4 regions of the Enterobacter sp. SCRI0065 genome follow, and region 4 is predicted to be linked to each of the others. Evidence: predicted binding sites of a transcription regulator. Region 4 holds the regulator's gene; each other region holds the start of a gene.
The links. Region 4 encodes sigma-54, which starts transcription at its own class of promoters, with help from an activator protein. Its sites were predicted from a motif close to GTTGGCACANNTTTCGCTNT; they were not measured.
Positions count from the first base shown of each region.

Region 1: the regulator sigma-54 is predicted to act here: its motif matches at 1,821-1,840, upstream of AC6EMZ_RS09055 (branched-chain amino acid ABC transporter substrate-binding protein).
Region 2: the regulator sigma-54 is predicted to act here: its motif matches at 3,199-3,218, upstream of hypA (hydrogenase maturation nickel metallochaperone HypA).
Region 3: the regulator sigma-54 is predicted to act here: its motif matches at 2,708-2,727, upstream of glnA (glutamate--ammonia ligase).

Region 1 is NZ_JCBAJB010000002.1:666,998-672,050, reverse strand. It holds gene AC6EMZ_RS09060 (peroxidase family protein) at 1-1,272, opposite strand, end outside; gene AC6EMZ_RS09055 (branched-chain amino acid ABC transporter substrate-binding protein) at 2,013-3,134, shown strand; gene AC6EMZ_RS09050 (ABC transporter permease subunit) at 3,243-4,157, shown strand; gene livM (high-affinity branched-chain amino acid ABC transporter permease LivM) at 4,167-5,053, shown strand, end outside.
Region 2 is NZ_JCBAJB010000007.1:115,056-120,108, reverse strand. It holds gene hypE (hydrogenase expression/formation protein HypE) at 1-569, opposite strand, end outside; gene hypD (hydrogenase formation protein HypD) at 566-1,687, opposite strand; gene AC6EMZ_RS17750 (HypC/HybG/HupF family hydrogenase formation chaperone) at 1,691-1,963, opposite strand; gene hypB (hydrogenase nickel incorporation protein HypB) at 1,954-2,817, opposite strand; gene hypA (hydrogenase maturation nickel metallochaperone HypA) at 2,821-3,171, opposite strand; gene hycA (formate hydrogenlyase regulator HycA) at 3,382-3,837, shown strand; gene AC6EMZ_RS17730 (4Fe-4S dicluster domain-containing protein) at 3,910-4,518, shown strand; gene hycC (formate hydrogenlyase subunit 3) at 4,515-5,053, shown strand, end outside.
Region 3 is NZ_JCBAJB010000011.1:94,047-99,099, forward strand. It holds gene ompL (porin OmpL) at 1-548, shown strand, start outside; gene typA (ribosome-dependent GTPase TypA) at 608-2,434, opposite strand; gene glnA (glutamate--ammonia ligase) at 2,814-4,223, shown strand; gene glnL (nitrogen regulation protein NR(II)) at 4,407-5,053, shown strand, end outside.
Region 4 is NZ_JCBAJB010000003.1:426,783-431,835, forward strand. It holds gene lptA (lipopolysaccharide ABC transporter substrate-binding protein LptA) at 1-349, shown strand, start outside; gene lptB (LPS export ABC transporter ATP-binding protein) at 356-1,081, shown strand; gene rpoN (RNA polymerase factor sigma-54) at 1,129-2,562, shown strand; gene hpf (ribosome hibernation promoting factor) at 2,585-2,872, shown strand; gene ptsN (PTS IIA-like nitrogen regulatory protein PtsN) at 2,955-3,446, shown strand; gene rapZ (RNase adapter RapZ) at 3,492-4,346, shown strand; gene npr (PTS phosphocarrier protein NPr) at 4,343-4,615, shown strand; gene mtgA (monofunctional biosynthetic peptidoglycan transglycosylase) at 4,625-5,053, opposite strand, start outside.

The DNA.
Region 1 (5,053 bases), on a different contig from region 4:
GATCAGGCTAATGTCGTGACTGTCGAGAATGGTGGTTTTGTACTGCTCCACCAGCCGGTTGTGCTCGCTATGGAAGACCGAGTGAACGGCGGTAAGACCGATGTTTTCGTTGCCTCGCCCGTCACCGGTAATAAAGTGCCTGTCGAGCAGTTCATCGTCATATGTCCCGGTAGCCGGCGTGCCGCCAATGGCACTGTCGGCATCGGCTACCAGGCCCGCTTTCGGCACGGCGCTATGGGCGATATCATCCAGGAAGGCATGCCCGGTGCGTACTGTATCGGACGGCAAAACATCGCCGTTCGCTTCAACCAGTCCGTGCGCGGTCACGATTTGCACCTTACCGCTATCGCTGAGAATCAGGTTTCCGTAACGGTCGGTTGCCAGCAGAGGAACATTGAAAACATCCTGATTTGTCAGCTTAATGCCGAGCAGCGTTTCCGCCTGATGCTTAACATCAGACCAGGTTGCCAGTCCACCGTTTGCGCCTTCTAATAAATGCCCTGTCGGCTCGGGTTTGCCATCGACCATCACGTATTCACGAATGAAAATCTGGTGTGATGGATGCGAAGTGTAGGTCTGATTCTGATCGATAAACGGAGTCGTCGTATTTTTGGTGTCATGAGCGGCGTTAACTTCAGCACGAGTCAGGAGCATAAAGTTAGTCGGCGATCCTTCAACATATAATGGGTCATCGGGTTGCAGCGGGATAAATACAATTCCGTTTCCCGCCTTTGGAATAAGATCCAGACCATGGTCAAAGAATTGGCCAAAGAACGTCATCCAGCCATTAAACGCCGGGGATAACCCAACGTCAGGGGACAGGTTCGGAATGGACAAACTGCCGTTATCCGAAATAGTTCCTCCGCCTGGGGCATCCAGCAGCGAGTCGTGTGCTTCTTGCGCTGCGGGGTTAGATGCCGTTTGGTCCGAAATTAAATTACTGATGATTCGCGGGTCGGCGTCGACCACCATCTGATTAGGATTTAAATCGAGGTATTTCGCTAATGCCTGCAAATTATTCAGATCAAGTGCAATTAACCGTGGCATGGTTTGATCGGCTGAGCCATACAACTCCTGACCCGGCAACAAATTATTCCATGAACCATCGACAGTGCGTAGCCCGTAGGGTAATAGCGGGCTGGAGACCAGGTCTCGCAGCAGCTCTCCATTAATGGAACCATCCGGGTTTGTTGCGGCTTCAGATATTTTTATCTGTTGCAAAATAAACGCGAGATCGTGCAACGTGACGGTAAAGTCATATTGTGTGGCCATAAATAATTACCTCTTCTCGAATAAGCTATCCCCACTCTTTTTACCGCGAATGATAAATGCTGAAAAAGAATGATCCTCACCAGAAAACGCTGAATGCAATGATAGTAATAAGCTCCTTTTCGTTAATTAAGGACAACGTCTCACCCTGAAACTAAAGTCAGCTGGATAGATCTATAGACGAGTTTATTTACCGCCCAGATTACGCTAAATAAAAGAACACCAATGTTTAGCCAAACTTAACTAGTAATGTATTTTTACCCTTGGTTACGTTTGCACTATGTCATAACTATGCGGCGTGGTTATCTTCCTGACATCATACTTTATAATGAAACACGTTTATTCTGGCCTAGGCTTATCAACACAATAACAACATACTTTAAATGGTCTTTGCTGGTGCAATAAAACGTAAATCGTGACCGTTGCACACATTAGGTGCTTTGTTGTTAACGAGATGTGATCCCCGCTGTAATTTCAGTTCACCGTCCCAGGCGGCTTAAAACGCCGCTCTATACTGAAATATGTCAAAACCCGTACCGTGGGTTAACCACTCTGGCAACCATTTTGCTTAATGTTCCTGCCTGTAAAAGAGAAAAGGAATCCTCGCCGTTATCAGCGGGATAATGTCAGGTTGTTTTTCGTTTAGTGCATTTTGTTCTCGCATTTGCTTTTGGATTGAGTGCGCCGTCAGGCGTTCGGCTTCACACCGTGGTGCAACACACTCTTTACTAAGGAAAATAATAATGTCGCTGAAATTTATCAAAAGTCCTCTTTCTCTGGTGTTAGCGGGTTGCCTGGTGACGGCTTTTTCCGCTCAGGCGGATATCGTCATTGGCGTGGCAGGACCGTTCACCGGGCCGAATGCCACCTATGGCGATCAATACTGGCATGGTGCAACGCAGGCAGCGGAAGATATTAATGCCGCAGGCGGAATTAACGGCGAAAAGATAAAGCTGGTCCAGGGCGATGACGCTTGTGAACCAAAACAAGCCGTCTCCGTCGCAAACCGTTTGGTTGATCAAGATAAAGTCAAAGCCGTGGTCGGGCATTTCTGCTCTTCTTCAACGATGCCAGCCTCTGAGGTTTACAACGACGCGGGCGTGCTTGCCATTACCCCAGGATCAACCAATCCGCTGATTACCGAACGCGGCATGAGCGATATGTTCCGCATGTGCGGACGTGACGACCAGCAGGGGAAAGTCGCCAGTGATTTCATCATTGATAAGCTTAAGGCTAAACGTGTGGCCATCATTCACGATAAGGACACCTACGGTCAGGGACTCGCCGATGCAACCAAAGCAGCACTGGCGAAACGCGGCGTAAACGATGTGCTGTACGAGGGTCTGTCGCGAGGTGAAAAAGACTTTAATGCGCTGGTCACCAAAATTGGCGCGCAAAAACCGGACGTGGTGTTCTTTGGTGGCTGCCATCCTGAAGCCGGACCGCTGGTTCGCCAGATGCGCGAGCAAGGCGTGCAGGCCAAATTCTTCTCCGGCGACTGTATCGTCAATGAAGAGATGGTCACCGCCGCGGGTGGCCCGAAATACACCAACGGGATTTACATGACGTTTGGTAAAGATCCGCGTCTGATTCCCGATGGCAAAGCCGTCATCGAAAAATTCCGCGCCGGTAAATTTGAACCTGAAGGCTACACCCTCTATTCCTACGCCTCTGTGCAGGCAATCGCGGCGGCATTTAAAGCGACCGGCGGGACGGATTCAGCCAAAGCCAGCGCCTGGTTAAAAGCCAATCCGGTGGAAACGGTGATGGGCAAAAAATCCTGGGATGATAAAGGCGACCTGAAAGTCTCGGACTATGTGGTTTATCAGTGGGATGACAAAGGCAAATATCAGGAAGTGCAGTAACGGGACGGCGTTACGCTCAATCTCGACTAACGCGATAAACACCTCAGGCTGCATGTGAATCGACATGCAGCCTGAGGTATGACGGGTACATAACAAGAGCGCGCGAAGATGAGTACATTCTTTCTGCAACAGCTTATCAATGGTTTAACGCTGGGTTCAGTCTACGGGTTGATCGCCATCGGTTACACCATGGTGTATGGCATTATTGGCATGATAAATTTCGCTCATGGCGAAGTGTATATGATCTCTGCTTATCTCAGTGCCATCGGTCTGGCGTTACTTTCTTTCTTCGGTCTGCACTCTTTTCCTTTACTGATCCTCGGCACGCTGGTGTTCACCATTATCGTAACCGGGGTGTACGGTTGGACGATTGAGCGTATCGCCTATAAACCGTTACGAAACTCGACGCGATTAGCCCCGCTTATCTCCGCCATCGGCATGTCGTTAATTTTGCAAAACTACGCGCAAATCAGCCAGGGTCCACGCCAGCAAGGCGTGCCAACGATGCTTGACGGCGTACTTCGTTTTCATATTGGCGAAGGTTTTGTGCAGGTGACCTATACCAAGGTGTTTATTTTGATCGCCTCATTTGCCGGCATGCTGCTGCTGACGTGGATAATCAGCCGCACTCGTCTGGGACGGATGTGTCGCGCGGTACAGCAAGACCGGAAAATGGCGTCAATCCTCGGGATTAACACCGACAGGATTATCTCGCTGGTATTCGTGATTGGCGCAGCTATGGCCGGTCTCGCGGGCGTATTAATTACCATGAACTACGGCACCTTTGATTTCTACGTAGGCTTTGTCATTGGCATTAAAGCCTTCACCGCCGCCGTACTTGGCGGTATTGGCTCACTGCCCGGCGCGATGCTAGGGGGATTAATCCTCGGTATTGCGGAAGCGCAATTTTCAGGGATGGTGAACTCCGATTACAAAGACGTGTTCTCGTTTGGATTACTGGTGGTGATCCTCATTTTCCGTCCTCAGGGACTGCTTGGCCGCCCTGTTGTTGCCAAAGTGTGAGGAGTGAATATGACGACACTTACGGATTCACACGAAGGTTTCTCTTTGAAACGCTGCATTCTGGATGCCCTTTTTGCCGGTATGGTCGCGTTAATTATTTTTGGCCCGATCGTGGGTGTGGTGCTGGATGGTTACAGTTTTAACTTCGACGGGCACCGATTAGCCTGGATAGTGGCGGCCGTTATGATCGGGCGTTTTTTACTGACGGCCTTTCTGACAACCGCCATCGGTACTCGTTTCTTATCGCGCTTCGACGCACAACACGCGGGCGTTTACGTGCGCGCCCCTGAATATAAAAGCCGTATGCGCTGGATTATTCCTCTGGTTCTCACGCTTGCCGTCTGTTTTCCATTTATCGCCACCAAGTACGTCCTCACCGTCGCGATTCTCGGGTTGATATACGTGTTGCTCGGCCTGGGTTTGAATATTGTTGTCGGCCTGGCCGGGTTATTGGATCTGGGATATGTCGCCTTTTACGCCATTGGCGCATACGGTCTGGCGCTGGGTTATCAATATCTGGGGCTGGGATTCTGGACGATGCTGCCGCTGGCGGCGCTGATGGCCGCAGCAGCCGGTGCCTTGCTGGGGTTTCCGGTGCTGCGTATGCACGGCGATTATCTGGCTATTGTGACCCTCGGATTCGGGGAAATTATCCGCCTGATCCTCAATAACTGGCTGACGTTCACCGGTGGACCAAACGGGGTTTCCGCCCCGCCGCCCACCTTTTTTGGCCTTGAATTTGGCAGGCGCGCAAAAGAGGGAGGCATTCCGTTTCATGAGTTTTTCCACCTGACCTACAACCCAAATATGAAGTTTATCTTTATCTATACCGTTCTGGTTCTGGTGGTATTGCTAGTGCTGTATATCAAGCATCGCCTGACGCGAATGCCGATTGG
Region 2 (5,053 bases), on a different contig from region 4:
AGACCTTCACGCAGATTCAGAATCGTCGCCCCGTGACAGCCCAGCGTGCCGCTGACAATCAGCACATCGCCAACCGCCAGCTGCTGCGCGCCCCAGTGGATATCCGAGGGGATCGCGCCCATTCCGGCCGTGTTGATAAACAGTTTGTCTGCCGCGCCGCGCTGCACCACTTTGGTGTCGCCGGTCACGATGGCAATGCCCGCTTCGCGCGCGGTGTGCGCCATACTGTTGACTACGGCGCTCAGCGTCTCCATGGGTAAACCCTCTTCCAGGATAAACCCGCAGGAAAGATAACGCGGAACCGCGCCGCTGACCGCGACGTCGTTTGCCGTGCCGCACACCGCCAGCTTGCCAATATCACCGCCGGGGAAAAACAGCGGATCGATAACGTAGCTGTCGGTGGAAAAGGCCAGCCTGTCGCCTTGCGAGGTCAGTGTCGCCAGCTCGATGCGCGCCTGATCTTCCTGCTGCGCCAGCCACGGATTGGCGAAGGCTTCCATAAACAGCTCGCCGATCAGCGTTTGCATCGCCTGGCCGCCGCTGCCGTGCGCCATTTCAACCCTGTTCATGCTTCACACTCCTGATTGCGATACTGATACCATGCGGCGCAGGCCCCTTCGGAAGAGACCATCAGCGCGCCAAACGCGGTTTGCGGATTACAGGTCTTGCCGAATAACGGACAGTGATGCGGTTTGCATTTGCCGGTCAGTACCTCTCCGCAGCGGGCGCGTGGGTCATCGCACACCTGTTGTGGCTGCGGGCGAAAATGCGCTTCGGCGTCGAATTCGCGATACGCGGGCGTCAGATGCACGCCAGATTCGGCAATCAATCCCAGACCACGCCATTCGCTATCACCCTCGACGGCAAAAACGTCGGCGATAGCCTGCTGCGCTAACGCATTGCCCGCATCTGGCACAACGCGACGGTATTGATTCTCCACCGAGCTCAGGGCTGCTATTTTCTGCTCAACCAGCATGGTTACGCCTTGCAGTAGATCAAGAGGTTCGAAACCAGCGACCACTAATGGACGATGATACTCCGCCGTGATAAAGCCGTAGGCCTCGGTACCGATCACCATGCTGACGTGGCCCGGTGCCAGAAACGCATCAATGCCGTTATCGGGTTCTTCCAGCAGGCTGCGCAGCGTGGGGATGAGCGTAATGTGCTGACAGAAAAAGTAAAAGTTGCTGAGTTTGCGGGCTTTGGCCTGCTGTAGCGTGATGGCCGTCGCGGGCATGGTGGTTTCAAACCCAAGGCCAAAGAACACCACGTTGCGCGCCGGATTCTCTGCCGCCAGCCTGAGCGCATCCAGCGGTGAATAGACGATACGCACGTCCGCGCCGCGCGCTCTGGCCTGTAAAAGCGAGCCGTTTTTTCCTGGCACCCGCATCGCATCGCCAAAGGTGCAGAAAATGACGTCGGGCTGGCTGGCAATCTCAATACAATTGTCGATACGGCCCATCGGGAGGACGCACACCGGACAGCCCGGACCGTGGATAAACTCAATATTCTCCGGCAGCAGTTGGTCGAGGCCAAACTTGAAGATGGCGTGCGTGTGCCCGCCGCAGACTTCCATAATGCGCAGCGGGCGCGCGGCGGTGTAATCCAGCCGTTTCGCGCGCGTCTTGAGATGCTCAATCAGCTGCATCACCTGTTCCGGCGCGCGATATTCATCAACGTAGCGCATCAGTTATCGCTCCTCGCCGTACAGCAGCGCGCCCACGTCCGGCTCGACCTCAAACATGTTCTGTAGCGCAGCCAGCGTGTCGCGGGCTTCGTCCTCATCAATCATGCTCATCGCAAAGCCCACGTGGACCAATACCCACTGGCCGAGACGCGAGGCACCCGTGTCGTCCAGGCTCCCGACCAGCGTCAAATCGACGTCGCGCAGCACGCCACAGACTTCCACTTTGGCCTGATTGCCGTCGATGGAGTGAATTTGCCCTGGGACGCCTATGCACATCGTTCGTTCTCCAGCCAGCTCAGCCAGCTTTCCATGCCGTCACCTTTTGTGGCGGACACCAGCAGGATCTCAATATCCGGGTTCACTTCGCGAGCGTAGGCCAGGCATTTATCCACATCGAAATTCAAATACGGCAGCAGGTCGATTTTGTTGAGCAGCATCAGCGAGGCGGCGGCGAACATGTGTGGATATTTGAGCGGCTTGTCTTCGCCTTCGGTGACGGACAGCACGGCCACCTTATGGCGCTCGCCCAAATCGAAGCTTGCCGGACACACCAGATTGCCGACGTTTTCAATAAACAGGATGCCGTTATCGGCAAGCGGCAGTCGTGGTGCGGCGTCGGCAATCATCTGCGCATCCAAATGACAGCCCTTGCCGGTATTGACCTGAATGGCGGGCGTGCCGGTTTCGCGAATACGCGCCGCATCGTTGACCGTCTGCTGATCGCCTTCGATCACCGCGCAGGAAACGCTGCCGTTCAGGCGTTTTAGCGTCTCGGTCAGCAGGGTGGTTTTGCCGGAACCGGGGCTGGACACCAGGTTCAATACCAGCTGCTGGCGCGTGGCAAAACGCGCGCGGTTGCGGGCGGCGAGCTGGTTGTTTTTGTCCAGCACGTTGATTTCAACTTCCAGCATTTTGCGCTGGCTGATGCCCGGCGCATGCGTGCCCGCTTCGCCATGGCCGTAATGCAGGTCGCCCTCGGTTGAACGGAGCGGGGCAAACGTAACGCCGGTAATGGTCGCGGCCTGGCGTAATGCCGGAGAAAAAGGCGCAGAGCGAAACGCAGAGTGGGGGCGATGCTCGTCGCCTTCGATATACAGGTTGCCTTCGGCGCAACCGCAGGTGCTACACATGATTTACTCCTGGTCTATTTCGAGGCGCTGAATTTGCAAGCCGTCATCCGCCACGATGCGCAGGCCGAGGCTCTGGCACTGCGGGCAGCTTCTCACCTTTGATGACAGCAGCGTGACGTACTGCTGGCAGTGTTCACACCAGCACTCAGCCTGCTGTTCTTCTATATGCAGCTGGCAGCCTTCCGCCACCGTGTCGCGGCACACCAGCTCAAAGCAAAAGGTGAGGGCGCTGGTTTCGACGCAGGAAAATGCCCCAACTTTTAGCCACACGCCGGTCACGCGCTTTGCGTTGTGCTGCTTTGCCTGTTGCTCGATAAGTTCGAGCGCTCGCTGGCAGAGGGTGATTTCGTGCATGACGCCTCCTCAATGATTTGCCCCATTAATGCAATAACGATGCCAGCTTCATTTTGCTTAGGGCGTGACGGTGTCGGCGCTGACGACATGACACGTCGACACGCTGTCATTGACAGTGCCTGTATTGCTAAATCGCTTTTATATCAATGGGATAAAAGCTGGCACAAAACCTGCTTAACAGGCGCTATCTCCATTAACTGGATATTTAAGATGACTATTTGGGAAATAAGCGAAAAGGCGGATTACATTGCGCAGCGCCATCAATCACTGCAGGAGCAATGGCAGCATTACTGTAATTCACTGGTTCAGGGGATCACCCTGTCAAAAGCGCGTCTGCATCACGCCATGAGCTGCGCGGCACAAGAGGATTTGTGCTTCGTACTGTTTGGGCACTTTATGATTTACGTCACCCTTGCGGACACCTTCAACAGCCACACCATTGAGTACTACGTCGAGACGAAAGAAGGTGAAAGGCAGCTGATTGCCCAGGCACAGTTAATGGCTGACGGCATGGTTGACGGTCACGTCAGCAATCGCGATCGCCAGCAGGTGCTGGAACACTACCTGGAAAAAATCGCGCCGGTTTATCACAACCTCTATGCGGCGGTTGAGCACGATTTGCCGGTGGATTTGAAGGCGTTGGTGAGCGAAACGCGCGCCGTGTGATGTTTACGTGTCGAGAAGTGTCGATGCGGCACGTTTTTCGTCAAAAATGACTATGTCCTGAGGACTCCCCCGGTGAACCGTTTTGTAATTGCTGACTCGACGGTCTGCATTGGCTGTCATACCTGTGAAGCGGCGTGTTCGGAAACACACCGCCTGCACGGGCTACAGTCGATGCCGCGTTTGAAAGTCATGCGTAATGAGAAAGAGTCTGCCCCGCAGCTCTGCCACCATTGTGAAGATGCCCCCTGCGCGGGCGTTTGTCCTGTGAATGCCATCACCCGCATTGAAGGTGCGGTGCAGCTAAACGAAAGCCTGTGCGTGAGCTGCAAACTTTGCGGCATCGCCTGTCCGTTTGGTGCTATTGAGTTTTCTGGCAGCCGTTCACTGCATATTCCTGCGAATGCCAATTCGCCAAAAGCGCCTCCTGCACCACCGGCACCGGCGCGCGTCAGCACGCTGTTGGACTGGGTGCCGGGCATCCGTGCCGTGGCGGTGAAGTGCGATTTGTGCAGCTTCGATGAACAAGGCCCGGCCTGTGTGCGCACGTGTCCAACCAAGGCGCTGATCTTAGTGAATATCCGCGATATTGCTCGCAGCAGCAAACGCAAACGCGAGCTGACCGTGAATGCCGACTTTGGCGATCTTTCGCTGTTTCAGACGCAAAACGAGGGGGCGAAATGAACGCTGTCGCTTTGATTAACAGCGCCATAGCGTGCTTTACGATCGCGGCTGTTTTGGCACTTATTTTCGCATTTTCCAGGCCGCTAAGCGGCTGGATAGCCGGGCTGGGTGGCGCGGCGGGAAGTGTACTCACCGCGGTCGCGGGTTTTTCTACGCTAACCAGTGGGATCTCGGTTAATGCCGTGATACCGGTTGTGCACCACAGCATGGCGATTACGCCGCTCAATGCCATCTGGCTGATAACCTTTGGCCTATGTGGCCTGTTTATCAGTCTGTTCAATATCGACTGGCATCGTCACCCGCAGGCCAAAGCGAACGGTCTGCTGGTGAACCTGCTGATGGCGACGGCGGTTTGCACCGTGCTCGCCAGCAATTTAGGTGCGCTGGTGGTGATGGCCGAAATCATGGCGCTCTGCGGCGTGTTCCTCACGGGATGCACGCAGTCCGGTAAGCTGTGGTTCGCGCTGGGTCGGCTCGGCACGTTGCTGCTGGCGCTGGCCTGCTGGTTGACGTGGCAACGCTATGGCACGCTGGA
Region 3 (5,053 bases), on a different contig from region 4:
ATATGGGCGCGGGGCTGATGTTCACCAACGCCTATAACGTCGGAAAATGGGATGAGCTGAAACACAGCTATAACGAAATCGAGGGCTGGTATCCGTTGTTCAAACCTACCGACAAATTGACCTTCCAGCCTGGTGGGTTAATTAACGACAGCAGCGATGGATCCGGTGGAGCGATTTATCTGGATACCAACTATAAATTTGTCGACTGGTTTAATCTGACGTTTCGCTATCGCTATAACCATAATAATTACGATACGCCGGACTATAACGGTGAGATGGATAAAAACGATACCCACGAGTTTGCCAATTACTGGAACTTCAAATTAACCGATGCGTTTTCCTATACCTTTGAACCACACTTCTTCCAACGGGTGAATGATTACCGCAGCAAAAACGGCAAAGACCATCATTGGGAAATCACCAACAAATTTAGCTATAAAATCGATCGCAACTGGATGCCGTACATGGAGCTTCAGTGGCTTGATCGGTGGAATGATTACAACCGCGAGCAGTACCGTATTCGCTTAGGGTTACGCTATTCGTTTTAATAAAAAAGCCGCTGAATATCAGCGGCTTTTCGCACTACGCACCTTACAAAGGTATCGTATTAGTCTTTAGAACCGCCACGGCCCGCACGTTTACGGTCGTTCTCGGTCAGGTGACGTTTACGGATACGTACGGAGGTAGGAGTCACTTCTACCAGTTCGTCGTCATCGATAAATTCCAGAGCCTGCTCAAGAGACATTTTCTGTGCTGGAACCAGCGTGGTTGCTTCGTCAGTACCGGAAGCACGCATGTTGGTCAGTTTCTTACCGGTCAGGCAGTTTACAGTCAGGTCGTTAGAACGACTGTGAATACCGATGATCTGGCCTTCGTAAACTTCTGCACCGTGACCCAGGAACAGCTTACCGCGATCCTGCAGGCTGAACAGTGCGAATGCGACTGCTTTACCCTGGCCGTTAGAAATCAGTACGCCATTCTGGCGCTGGCCGATTTCACCCGGTTTAACGTCATCGTAGTGGCTGAAAGTGGAGTACAGCAGACCGGTACCGGAAGTCATGGTCATGAACTCGGTACGGAAGCCGATCAGGCCACGTGCCGGGATCAGGTAATCCAGACGAATACGGCCTTTGCCGTCAGGGATCATGTCTTTGACATCGCCCTTACGCTCGCCCATTGCCTGCATCACAGAACCCTGGTGCTGTTCTTCGATATCCAGAGTCACGTTCTCGAACGGCTCTTGCAGACGACCATCGATCATACGGTTGATAACTTTCGGACGGGACACAGCCAGTTCGAAGCCTTCACGACGCATGTTTTCGATAAGAACAGACAAGTGCAGCTCGCCACGACCGGATACACGGAACGCGTCCGCATCTTCGGTTTCTTCAACGCGCAACGCAACGTTGTGCACCAGCTCTTTGTTCAGGCGGTCAAGGATCTGACGAGAGGTAACATATTTACCTTCTTTGCCACAGAACGGAGAGGTGTTGACGTTGAAGAACATGGTTACGGTCGGTTCATCAACAGACAGGGCTGGCAGCGCTTCGACGTTTTGCGGATCGCAAAGGGTGTCGGAGATGTTCAGCTCGCCCAGACCGGTGATAGCAATGATATCGCCCGCTTCGGCTTCGGTGGATTCAATACGCTCCAGACCGAGGTGAGTCAGTACTTTACCGACTTTACCGTTACGTGTTTTACCTTCGCTGTCGATGACAGTGATCTGCTGGTTAGGCTTCACTTTACCGCGCTTGATACGACCAATGCCGATTACGCCAACGTAGTTGTTGTAATCCAGCTGAGAGATCTGCATCTGGAACGGACCATCAAGGTCAACGCTTGGTGCTTTAACGTGGTCAACAATCGCCTGATACAGCGGGGTCATATCTTCCGCCATGTCAGTGTGTTCGTTGCCCGCGATACCCATCAATGCAGATGCATAGATGATTGGGAAATCAAGCTGTTCGTCGCTTGCGTCCAGGTTAACGAACAGGTCGAAGACCTGATCCACAACCCAGTCAGGACGCGCGCCAGGACGGTCAACTTTGTTAATAACCACGATTGGCTTCAAACCATGGGCAAATGCCTTTTTGGTTACGAAGCGCGTCTGCGGCATTGGGCCATCCATTGCGTCAACGACCAGCAGAACGGAGTCTACCATGGACATTACACGTTCAACTTCACCACCGAAGTCGGCGTGCCCTGGGGTATCAACGATGTTGATACGGTAGTCATTCCATTTGATAGCGGTGTTTTTAGCGAGGATGGTAATCCCACGCTCTTTCTCCAAATCGTTGGAGTCCATCACGCGTTCAGTGGCTTCAGCACGTTCATTACTGAAAGTACCGGATTGCTGCAGCAGCTTATCAACCAAGGTAGTTTTACCATGGTCAACGTGCGCGATGATGGCGATATTACGCAGATTTTCGATCACAACTTTGCCTCAGGCATTTTAGAAATAGCGCGTTATTGTACACGGATTAAGCGCAGGACTAAACAGGATCACAAACATCCTCCGCAAACAAGTATTGCAGAGTTGCTTTGTGACCGCTTTCACGCCGCATTAAAAGTGCACTTTAACGAAATTTGCACCAAGATGGTGCTCAACGATCGCGTTGAAGCACTATACTGGTGCAAGATGACTATCGTGGTGCAGCTCAATTGCACTATGACATGCATGATAACGCCTTTTTGGGGTGATTTAAAAGTTGGCACAGATTTCGCTTTATAAAAAATATGGCAACAACGCCTGAATATTAGAATTTGAAGACCTCGTTACCACGACGACAATGACCAATCCGGGAGAGTTAAGTATGTCCGCTGAACACGTTTTGACGATGCTGAACGAACACGAAGTGAAGTTTGTTGACCTGCGCTTCACCGATACCAAAGGCAAAGAACAGCACGTCACAATTCCTGCTCACCAGGTAAATGCCGAATTCTTTGAAGAAGGCAAAATGTTTGACGGCTCCTCGATTGGTGGCTGGAAAGGTATCAACGAATCTGACATGGTTCTGATGCCAGATGCTTCTACCGCGCTCATTGACCCGTTCTTCGAAGAGTCTACCCTGATCATCCGTTGCGATATCCTCGAGCCAGGCACGCTGCAGGGCTACGACCGCGACCCGCGCTCTATCGCAAAACGCGCTGAAGAATATCTGCGTTCTACTGGTCTGGCAGACACCGTGCTGTTTGGGCCAGAACCCGAGTTCTTCCTGTTTGACGATATCCGTTTTGGTGCGTCTATCTCCGGTTCCCACGTTGCTATCGATGATATCGAGGGTGCCTGGAACTCCTCCACCAAATACGAAGGCGGTAACAAAGGTCACCGTCCAGGCGTGAAAGGCGGTTACTTCCCGGTTCCTCCGGTCGACTCTTCTCAGGACATCCGCTCTACCATGTGTTTGATCATGGAAGAGATGGGTCTGGTAGTTGAAGCGCACCACCACGAAGTGGCCACCGCGGGTCAGAACGAAATCGCCACCCGCTTTAACACCATGACCAAGAAAGCGGACGAAATTCAGATTTACAAATACGTCGTGCATAACGTTGCTCACCGTTTCGGTAAGACCGCCACCTTCATGCCTAAACCAATGTTTGGTGACAACGGTTCCGGCATGCACTGCCACATGTCCCTGTCCAAGAACGGTGTGAACCTGTTCTCTGGTGACAAATATGCTGGTCTGTCCGAGCAGGCACTGTTCTACATTGGCGGCGTTATCAAGCACGCTAAAGCGATTAACGCCCTGGCGAACCCGACGACCAACTCCTACAAGCGTTTGGTCCCGGGCTACGAAGCGCCAGTTATGCTGGCTTATTCAGCGCGTAACCGCTCTGCTTCCATCCGTATCCCAGTGGTGTCTTCACCGAAAGCACGTCGTATCGAAGTACGCTTCCCGGATCCAGCGGCTAACCCGTACCTGTGCTTTGCGGCCCTGCTGATGGCGGGTCTTGATGGCATCAAGAACAAAATCCACCCTGGCGAAGCGATGGACAAAAACCTGTACGATCTGCCTCCAGAAGAAGCGAAAGAGATCCCACAGGTTGCCGGTTCTCTGGAAGAAGCACTGAACGCGCTGGACGCTGACCGTGAATTCCTGACGGCGGGTGGCGTGTTCACCGACGACGCTATCGATGCCTACATCGCGCTGCGTATTGAAGAAAACGACCGTGTTCGCATGACGCCACACCCGGTTGAGTTTGAGCTGTACTACAGCGTTTAATAGTTAAAGGGTTTCGCGCGACGCTTTTAGCGCGAACCCAAAGCTGTTTTTGTTGCCGTGGAAACTTTCAGCCCATCTCCGGATGGGCTTTTTTCTCCAGCAACAATCTGATCCCACGCGCTTTTTGCGATGATAACGCTATACTGCACTAAAGTAGTGCAGCCAACTCCAGGAGACTGCTTAATGGCAACTGGCACGCTGCCCGATGCTGGGCAGATCCTCAATTCCCTCATCAACAGTATCTTACTGGTCGACGACGAACTGGCGGTTCATTACGCCAATCCTGCGGCGCAACAGCTGCTCGCCCAAAGTTCGCGTAAGTTGTTCGGTTCACCGTTACCAGAACTGTTGAGCTATTTTTCTCTGAACATTGCCTTGATGCAGGAAAGCCTGCTGGCGGGCCAGGGATTTACCGATAACGAAGTCACCCTGGTAATCGACGGGCGTTCGCATATTCTTTCGCTCACCGCGCAAAGACTGCCTGATGGATTAATCCTGCTGGAAATGGCGCCGATGGATAATCAGCGACGTCTCAGCCAGGAGCAGCTCCAGCACGCACAGCAGATTGCGGCACGCGATCTGGTACGAGGCCTCGCCCATGAGATAAAAAACCCGCTGGGTGGACTACGCGGCGCAGCACAGCTATTAACCAAAGCACTGCCCGACCCTGCACTTGCCGAATATACCAATGTCATCATTGAGCAAGCCGATCGGCTACGCAACCTGGTCGACCGTTTACTGGGCCCACAGCAGCCGGGCATGCATATCACCGAAAGTATTCACAAAGTCGCCGAGCGCGTCGTAAAGCTGGTGTCGATGGAGCTTCCGTC
Region 4 (5,053 bases):
CGACAAAGTGGTTGTTACCCGCCCAGGCGGCGAACAAGGCAAAGAGATTATCGATGGTTTTGGTAATCCGGCAACCTTCTACCAGATGCAAGACAACGGCAAGCCAGTCAAAGGCCATGCCTCGCATATGCACTATGAACTGGCGAAGGATCTTGTGATCCTGACCGGCAACGCCTATCTGGAACAGCTCGACAGCAACATCACGGGCGACAAGATTACCTATCTGGTGAAAGAGCAGAAAATGCAGGCTTTCAGCGAGAAAGGTAGACGTGTCACCACCGTGCTGGTGCCATCGCAGTTGCAGGATAAAGGCAAAGCACAGGCTCCCGCCCAGAAGAAGAGTAACTAATTCGTTATGGCAACATTAACTGCAAAGAACCTCGCTAAAGCCTACAAAGGCCGTCGCGTCGTGGAAGATGTCAGTCTGACCGTTAATTCCGGTGAAATTGTTGGCTTGCTGGGTCCTAACGGTGCAGGTAAAACCACTACCTTTTACATGGTGGTGGGGATAGTCGCGCGCGACGCGGGCAACATTATTATTGATGACGAAGATATCAGTCTGTTGCCGCTGCACGCGCGCGCGCGCCGTGGTATTGGCTATCTTCCGCAGGAAGCCTCCATTTTCCGTAGGCTGAGCGTATACGATAACCTGATGGCTGTGCTGCAGATCCGAGACGATCTGACGGCTGAACAACGTCAGGATCGTGCTAATCAGCTGATGGAAGAGTTCCATATTGAGCACCTGCGAGACAACCTGGGTCAGGCACTTTCAGGGGGCGAACGTCGCCGCGTGGAAATTGCCCGTGCGCTGGCAGCAAACCCGAAATTTATCCTTCTGGATGAACCGTTTGCAGGCGTTGACCCAATCTCCGTCATCGATATAAAACGGATTATCGAGCATCTGCGCGACAGCGGTCTCGGCGTACTGATTACCGACCACAACGTTCGTGAAACGTTAGCGGTCTGTGAGCGTGCTTATATTGTCAGCCAGGGGCATTTAATCGCCCACGGCACGCCACAAGAAATTCTCGAAGATGAGCATGTGAAACGCGTGTACCTTGGGGAAGACTTCAGACTCTGATAGGGTAGAGGTTAAGTCACGCAGGACCGGAGAAAAATGCTCTGAACATGAAGCAAGGTTTGCAATTAAGGCTCAGCCAGCAGTTGGCGATGACGCCTCAGTTACAACAGGCGATCCGTCTGTTGCAATTGTCCACGTTAGAACTCCAGCAGGAACTCCAGCAAGCGCTGGACAGTAACCCGCTGCTGGAGCAAACCGATCTTCATGAAGAGGTAGAAACCCAGGAAAAGCAGGACACCGAAACGCTCGATACGGCCGATGCGCTTGAGCAAAAAGAGATGCCGGACGAGCTTCCGTTAGATGCCAGCTGGGACGAAATCTATACCGCTGGCACGCCTTCCGGTACTCGCGCCGACTATCAGGATGACGAATTACCGGTTTATCAGGGTGAAACTACCCAGTCGCTTCAGGATTACCTGATGTGGCAGGTCGAGCTAACGCCATTTTCCGAGACCGATCGTGCGATTGCCACGTCAATTGTCGACGCCGTTGATGACACCGGTTATTTGACCGTCTCATTGGATGACATACTCGAAAGTATCGGCGATGACGAAATCGAAATGGATGAGATCGAAGCCGTGCTTAAACGCATCCAGCGCTTCGATCCGGTTGGCGTCGCCGCAAAAGATCTGCGCGACTGTCTTCTGATCCAGCTTTCTCAATTTGTGAAAGAGACGCCAAGGCTCGACGAGGCACGCTTAATCATCAGCGATCATCTGGATCTGTTGGCTAATCATGATTTCCGTTCGCTCATGCGCGTGACGCGATTGAAAGAGGATGTGCTGAAAGAGGCGGTGAATCTGATTCAATCCCTCGATCCGCGTCCGGGACAATCGATCCAGACCGGCGAACCGGAATATGTTATTCCTGACGTTCTGGTGCGAAAATATAACGGTCACTGGACCGTAGAGCTAAATTCAGACAGCATTCCCCGCCTGCAAATAAACCAGCAATACGCCTCAATGTGCACCAGCGTGCGCAACGACTCTGACAATCAATATATTCGTAGCAATCTTCAGGAAGCGCGATGGCTGATCAAAAGCCTCGAAAGCAGAAATGATACGCTGCTGCGCGTCAGTCGCTGTATTGTGGAACAGCAGCAAGGCTTTTTTGAGCAAGGCGAAGAGTTTATGAAACCGATGGTGCTGGCAGATATCGCACAGGCCGTCGAGATGCATGAATCGACCATTTCGCGCGTGACAACGCAAAAGTATCTGCATAGCCCGCGTGGTATTTTTGAGCTTAAGTATTTCTTCTCCAGCCACGTGAGTACCGAAGGCGGAGGCGAAGCCTCGTCGACGGCCATTCGCGCACTGGTGAAGAAGTTAATCGCCGCGGAAAACCCCGCGAAACCACTGAGTGACAGTAAGTTAACCACCCTGCTGTCCGATCAGGGTATCATGGTGGCACGTCGTACTGTTGCGAAGTATCGAGAGTCTTTATCCATTCCGCCGTCTAACCAGCGTAAACAACTGGTTTGACACAACCGATAAGGAAGACACTATGCAGCTCAACATCACAGGACACAATGTCGAAATCACTGAAGCGTTACGCGATTTTCTGAATACGAAATTCGCCAAGCTTGAGCAGTATTTCGAGAGGATCAATCAGGTCTACATTGTGTTGAAAGTGGAGAAAGTGACTCATATCTCGGACGCAACCCTGCACATAAACGGGGGCGAAATCCATGCCAGTGCGGAAGGGCAAGACATGTACGCGGCTATCGACGGCTTGATTGACAAGCTTGCGCGACAGCTTAATAAACATAAAGACAAACTGAAACAACACTAATTGTCCGAGCAGTTAACGGGTGCAGGACGGCCTGTTGTCAAACACAACAGGCCATTTGTACGGTTAGCGCTTAGGTGAAATTATGATGAACAACGATTCAGCTCTTCAATTGAGCACTGTCCTTAACCAGGAATGTACCCGCAGTGGCGTTCACTGCCAGAGTAAAAAACGTGCTCTGGAGATCATCAGTGAACTGGCCGCAAAACAGTTGAGCCTGCCGCCTCAGGTGGTGTTCGAAGCCATTCTGACCCGAGAAAAAATGGGCAGTACCGGCATCGGCAATGGTATTGCCATTCCGCATGGCAAACTGGAAGAAGACACATTGCGTGCCGTAGGCGTCTTCGTGCAGCTGGAAACGCCTATCGCCTTTGATGCGATTGATAATCAGCCTGTCGATTTGCTGTTTGCTTTGCTGGTGCCCGCTGACCAGACCAAAACGCATTTGCATACACTCTCACTGGTCGCCAAACGTCTGGCGGATAAAACGATTTGCCGTCGCCTGCGTGCTGCTCAAAGTGATGAGGAGCTGTATCAAATTATCACGGAGACAGAAGGCAATCAGGATGATGCATAACCAGGAGATAGCCTTCACATCTGATGTCCTGAGGAGAAACGGAACATGGTGCTGATGATCGTCAGCGGTCGTTCGGGTTCGGGAAAGTCCGTTGCCCTACGAGCGCTCGAAGATATGGGCTTTTACTGCGTCGATAACCTCCCGGTCGTGTTGTTACCTGACCTGGCGCGGACGCTGGCAGACCGACAAATTTCTGCCGCGGTAAGCATCGACGTGCGTAATATGCCGGAATCCCCGGAGATCTTTGAACTGGCCATGAGCAGCCTGCCGGAGAACTTCTCTCCTCAACTGCTGTTCCTCGATGCTGACCGCAACACGTTAATTCGTCGTTACAGCGATACCCGTCGTTTGCATCCGCTTTCCAACAAAAATCTGTCACTGGAAAGCGCTATCGATGAAGAGAGCGCGCTGCTGGAACCCCTGCGTTCCCGTGCCGATCTGATTGTCGATACCTCTGAGATGTCCGTCCATGAGCTGGCGGAAATGCTGCGTACTCGTCTGCTGGGTAAACGCGAGCGCGAGCTGACCATGGTGTTTGAATCATTTGGTTTCAAACACGGCATTCCTATCGATGCGGATTATGTTTTCGATGTGCGTTTCCTGCCGAACCCACACTGGGACCCCAAACTGCGTCCAATGACCGGTTTGGATAAACCCGTGGCGGCCTTCCTCGACAGGCACACAGAAGTTCACAATTTTATCTACCAGACGCGAAGCTACCTTGAGCTATGGTTACCTATGCTGGAAACAAACAACCGCAGCTACCTGACCGTAGCGATTGGTTGTACCGGTGGTAAACATCGTTCGGTGTACATTGCCGAACAACTGGCCGATTACTTCCGCTCTCGCGGTAAAAACGTTCAGTCTCGTCATCGTACGCTGGAAAAACGTAAAACATGACCGTAAAACACACCGTTGAAATCACCAACAAGCTGGGCATGCATGCACGCCCAGCCATGAAGCTGTTCGAGCTGATGCAGGGATTTGATGCTGAAGTACTGCTGCGCAACGACGAAGGCACAGAAGCGGAAGCCAACAGCGTCATTGCGCTACTCATGCTGGATTCTGCCAAAGGCCGACAGATTGAGGTCGAGGCGACAGGCCCGCAGGAAATCGAAGCGCTGGCAGCCGTAGTCGCGCTATTTAACTCAGGTTTTGACGAGGATTAATCCCCTCGATTAATACAGCTTGTTACCCGTCATAAATCCTTCGCCACCCAACTGCCGCATCTGACGCATAATCCATGCCTGGCGGCTGTGGACGTATCCCGACGGGGCATTCGCTTTGAATCGGATAGGATTGGGTAATACCGCCGCTAACAGCGCCGCTTCTGATATCGTCAAACGGCTAGCGGGCTTGTGAAAATAACGTTGGGCTGCGGCTTCAACGCCAAATACCCCATCACCAAACTCGGCAATATTCAGATAAACCGTCAGGATGCGTTTCTTACTCCAGACCGTTTCCATCCCCAACGTCAGCCCTGCTTCGAGCCCTTTTCTTATCCAGCTTCGCCCATCCCACAAAAACAGATTCTTGGCCGTTTGCTGTGAAAGCGTTGATGCGCCACGCACGCGATTTTCATTTCGCTCGTTGTGCGCCAGCGCTTT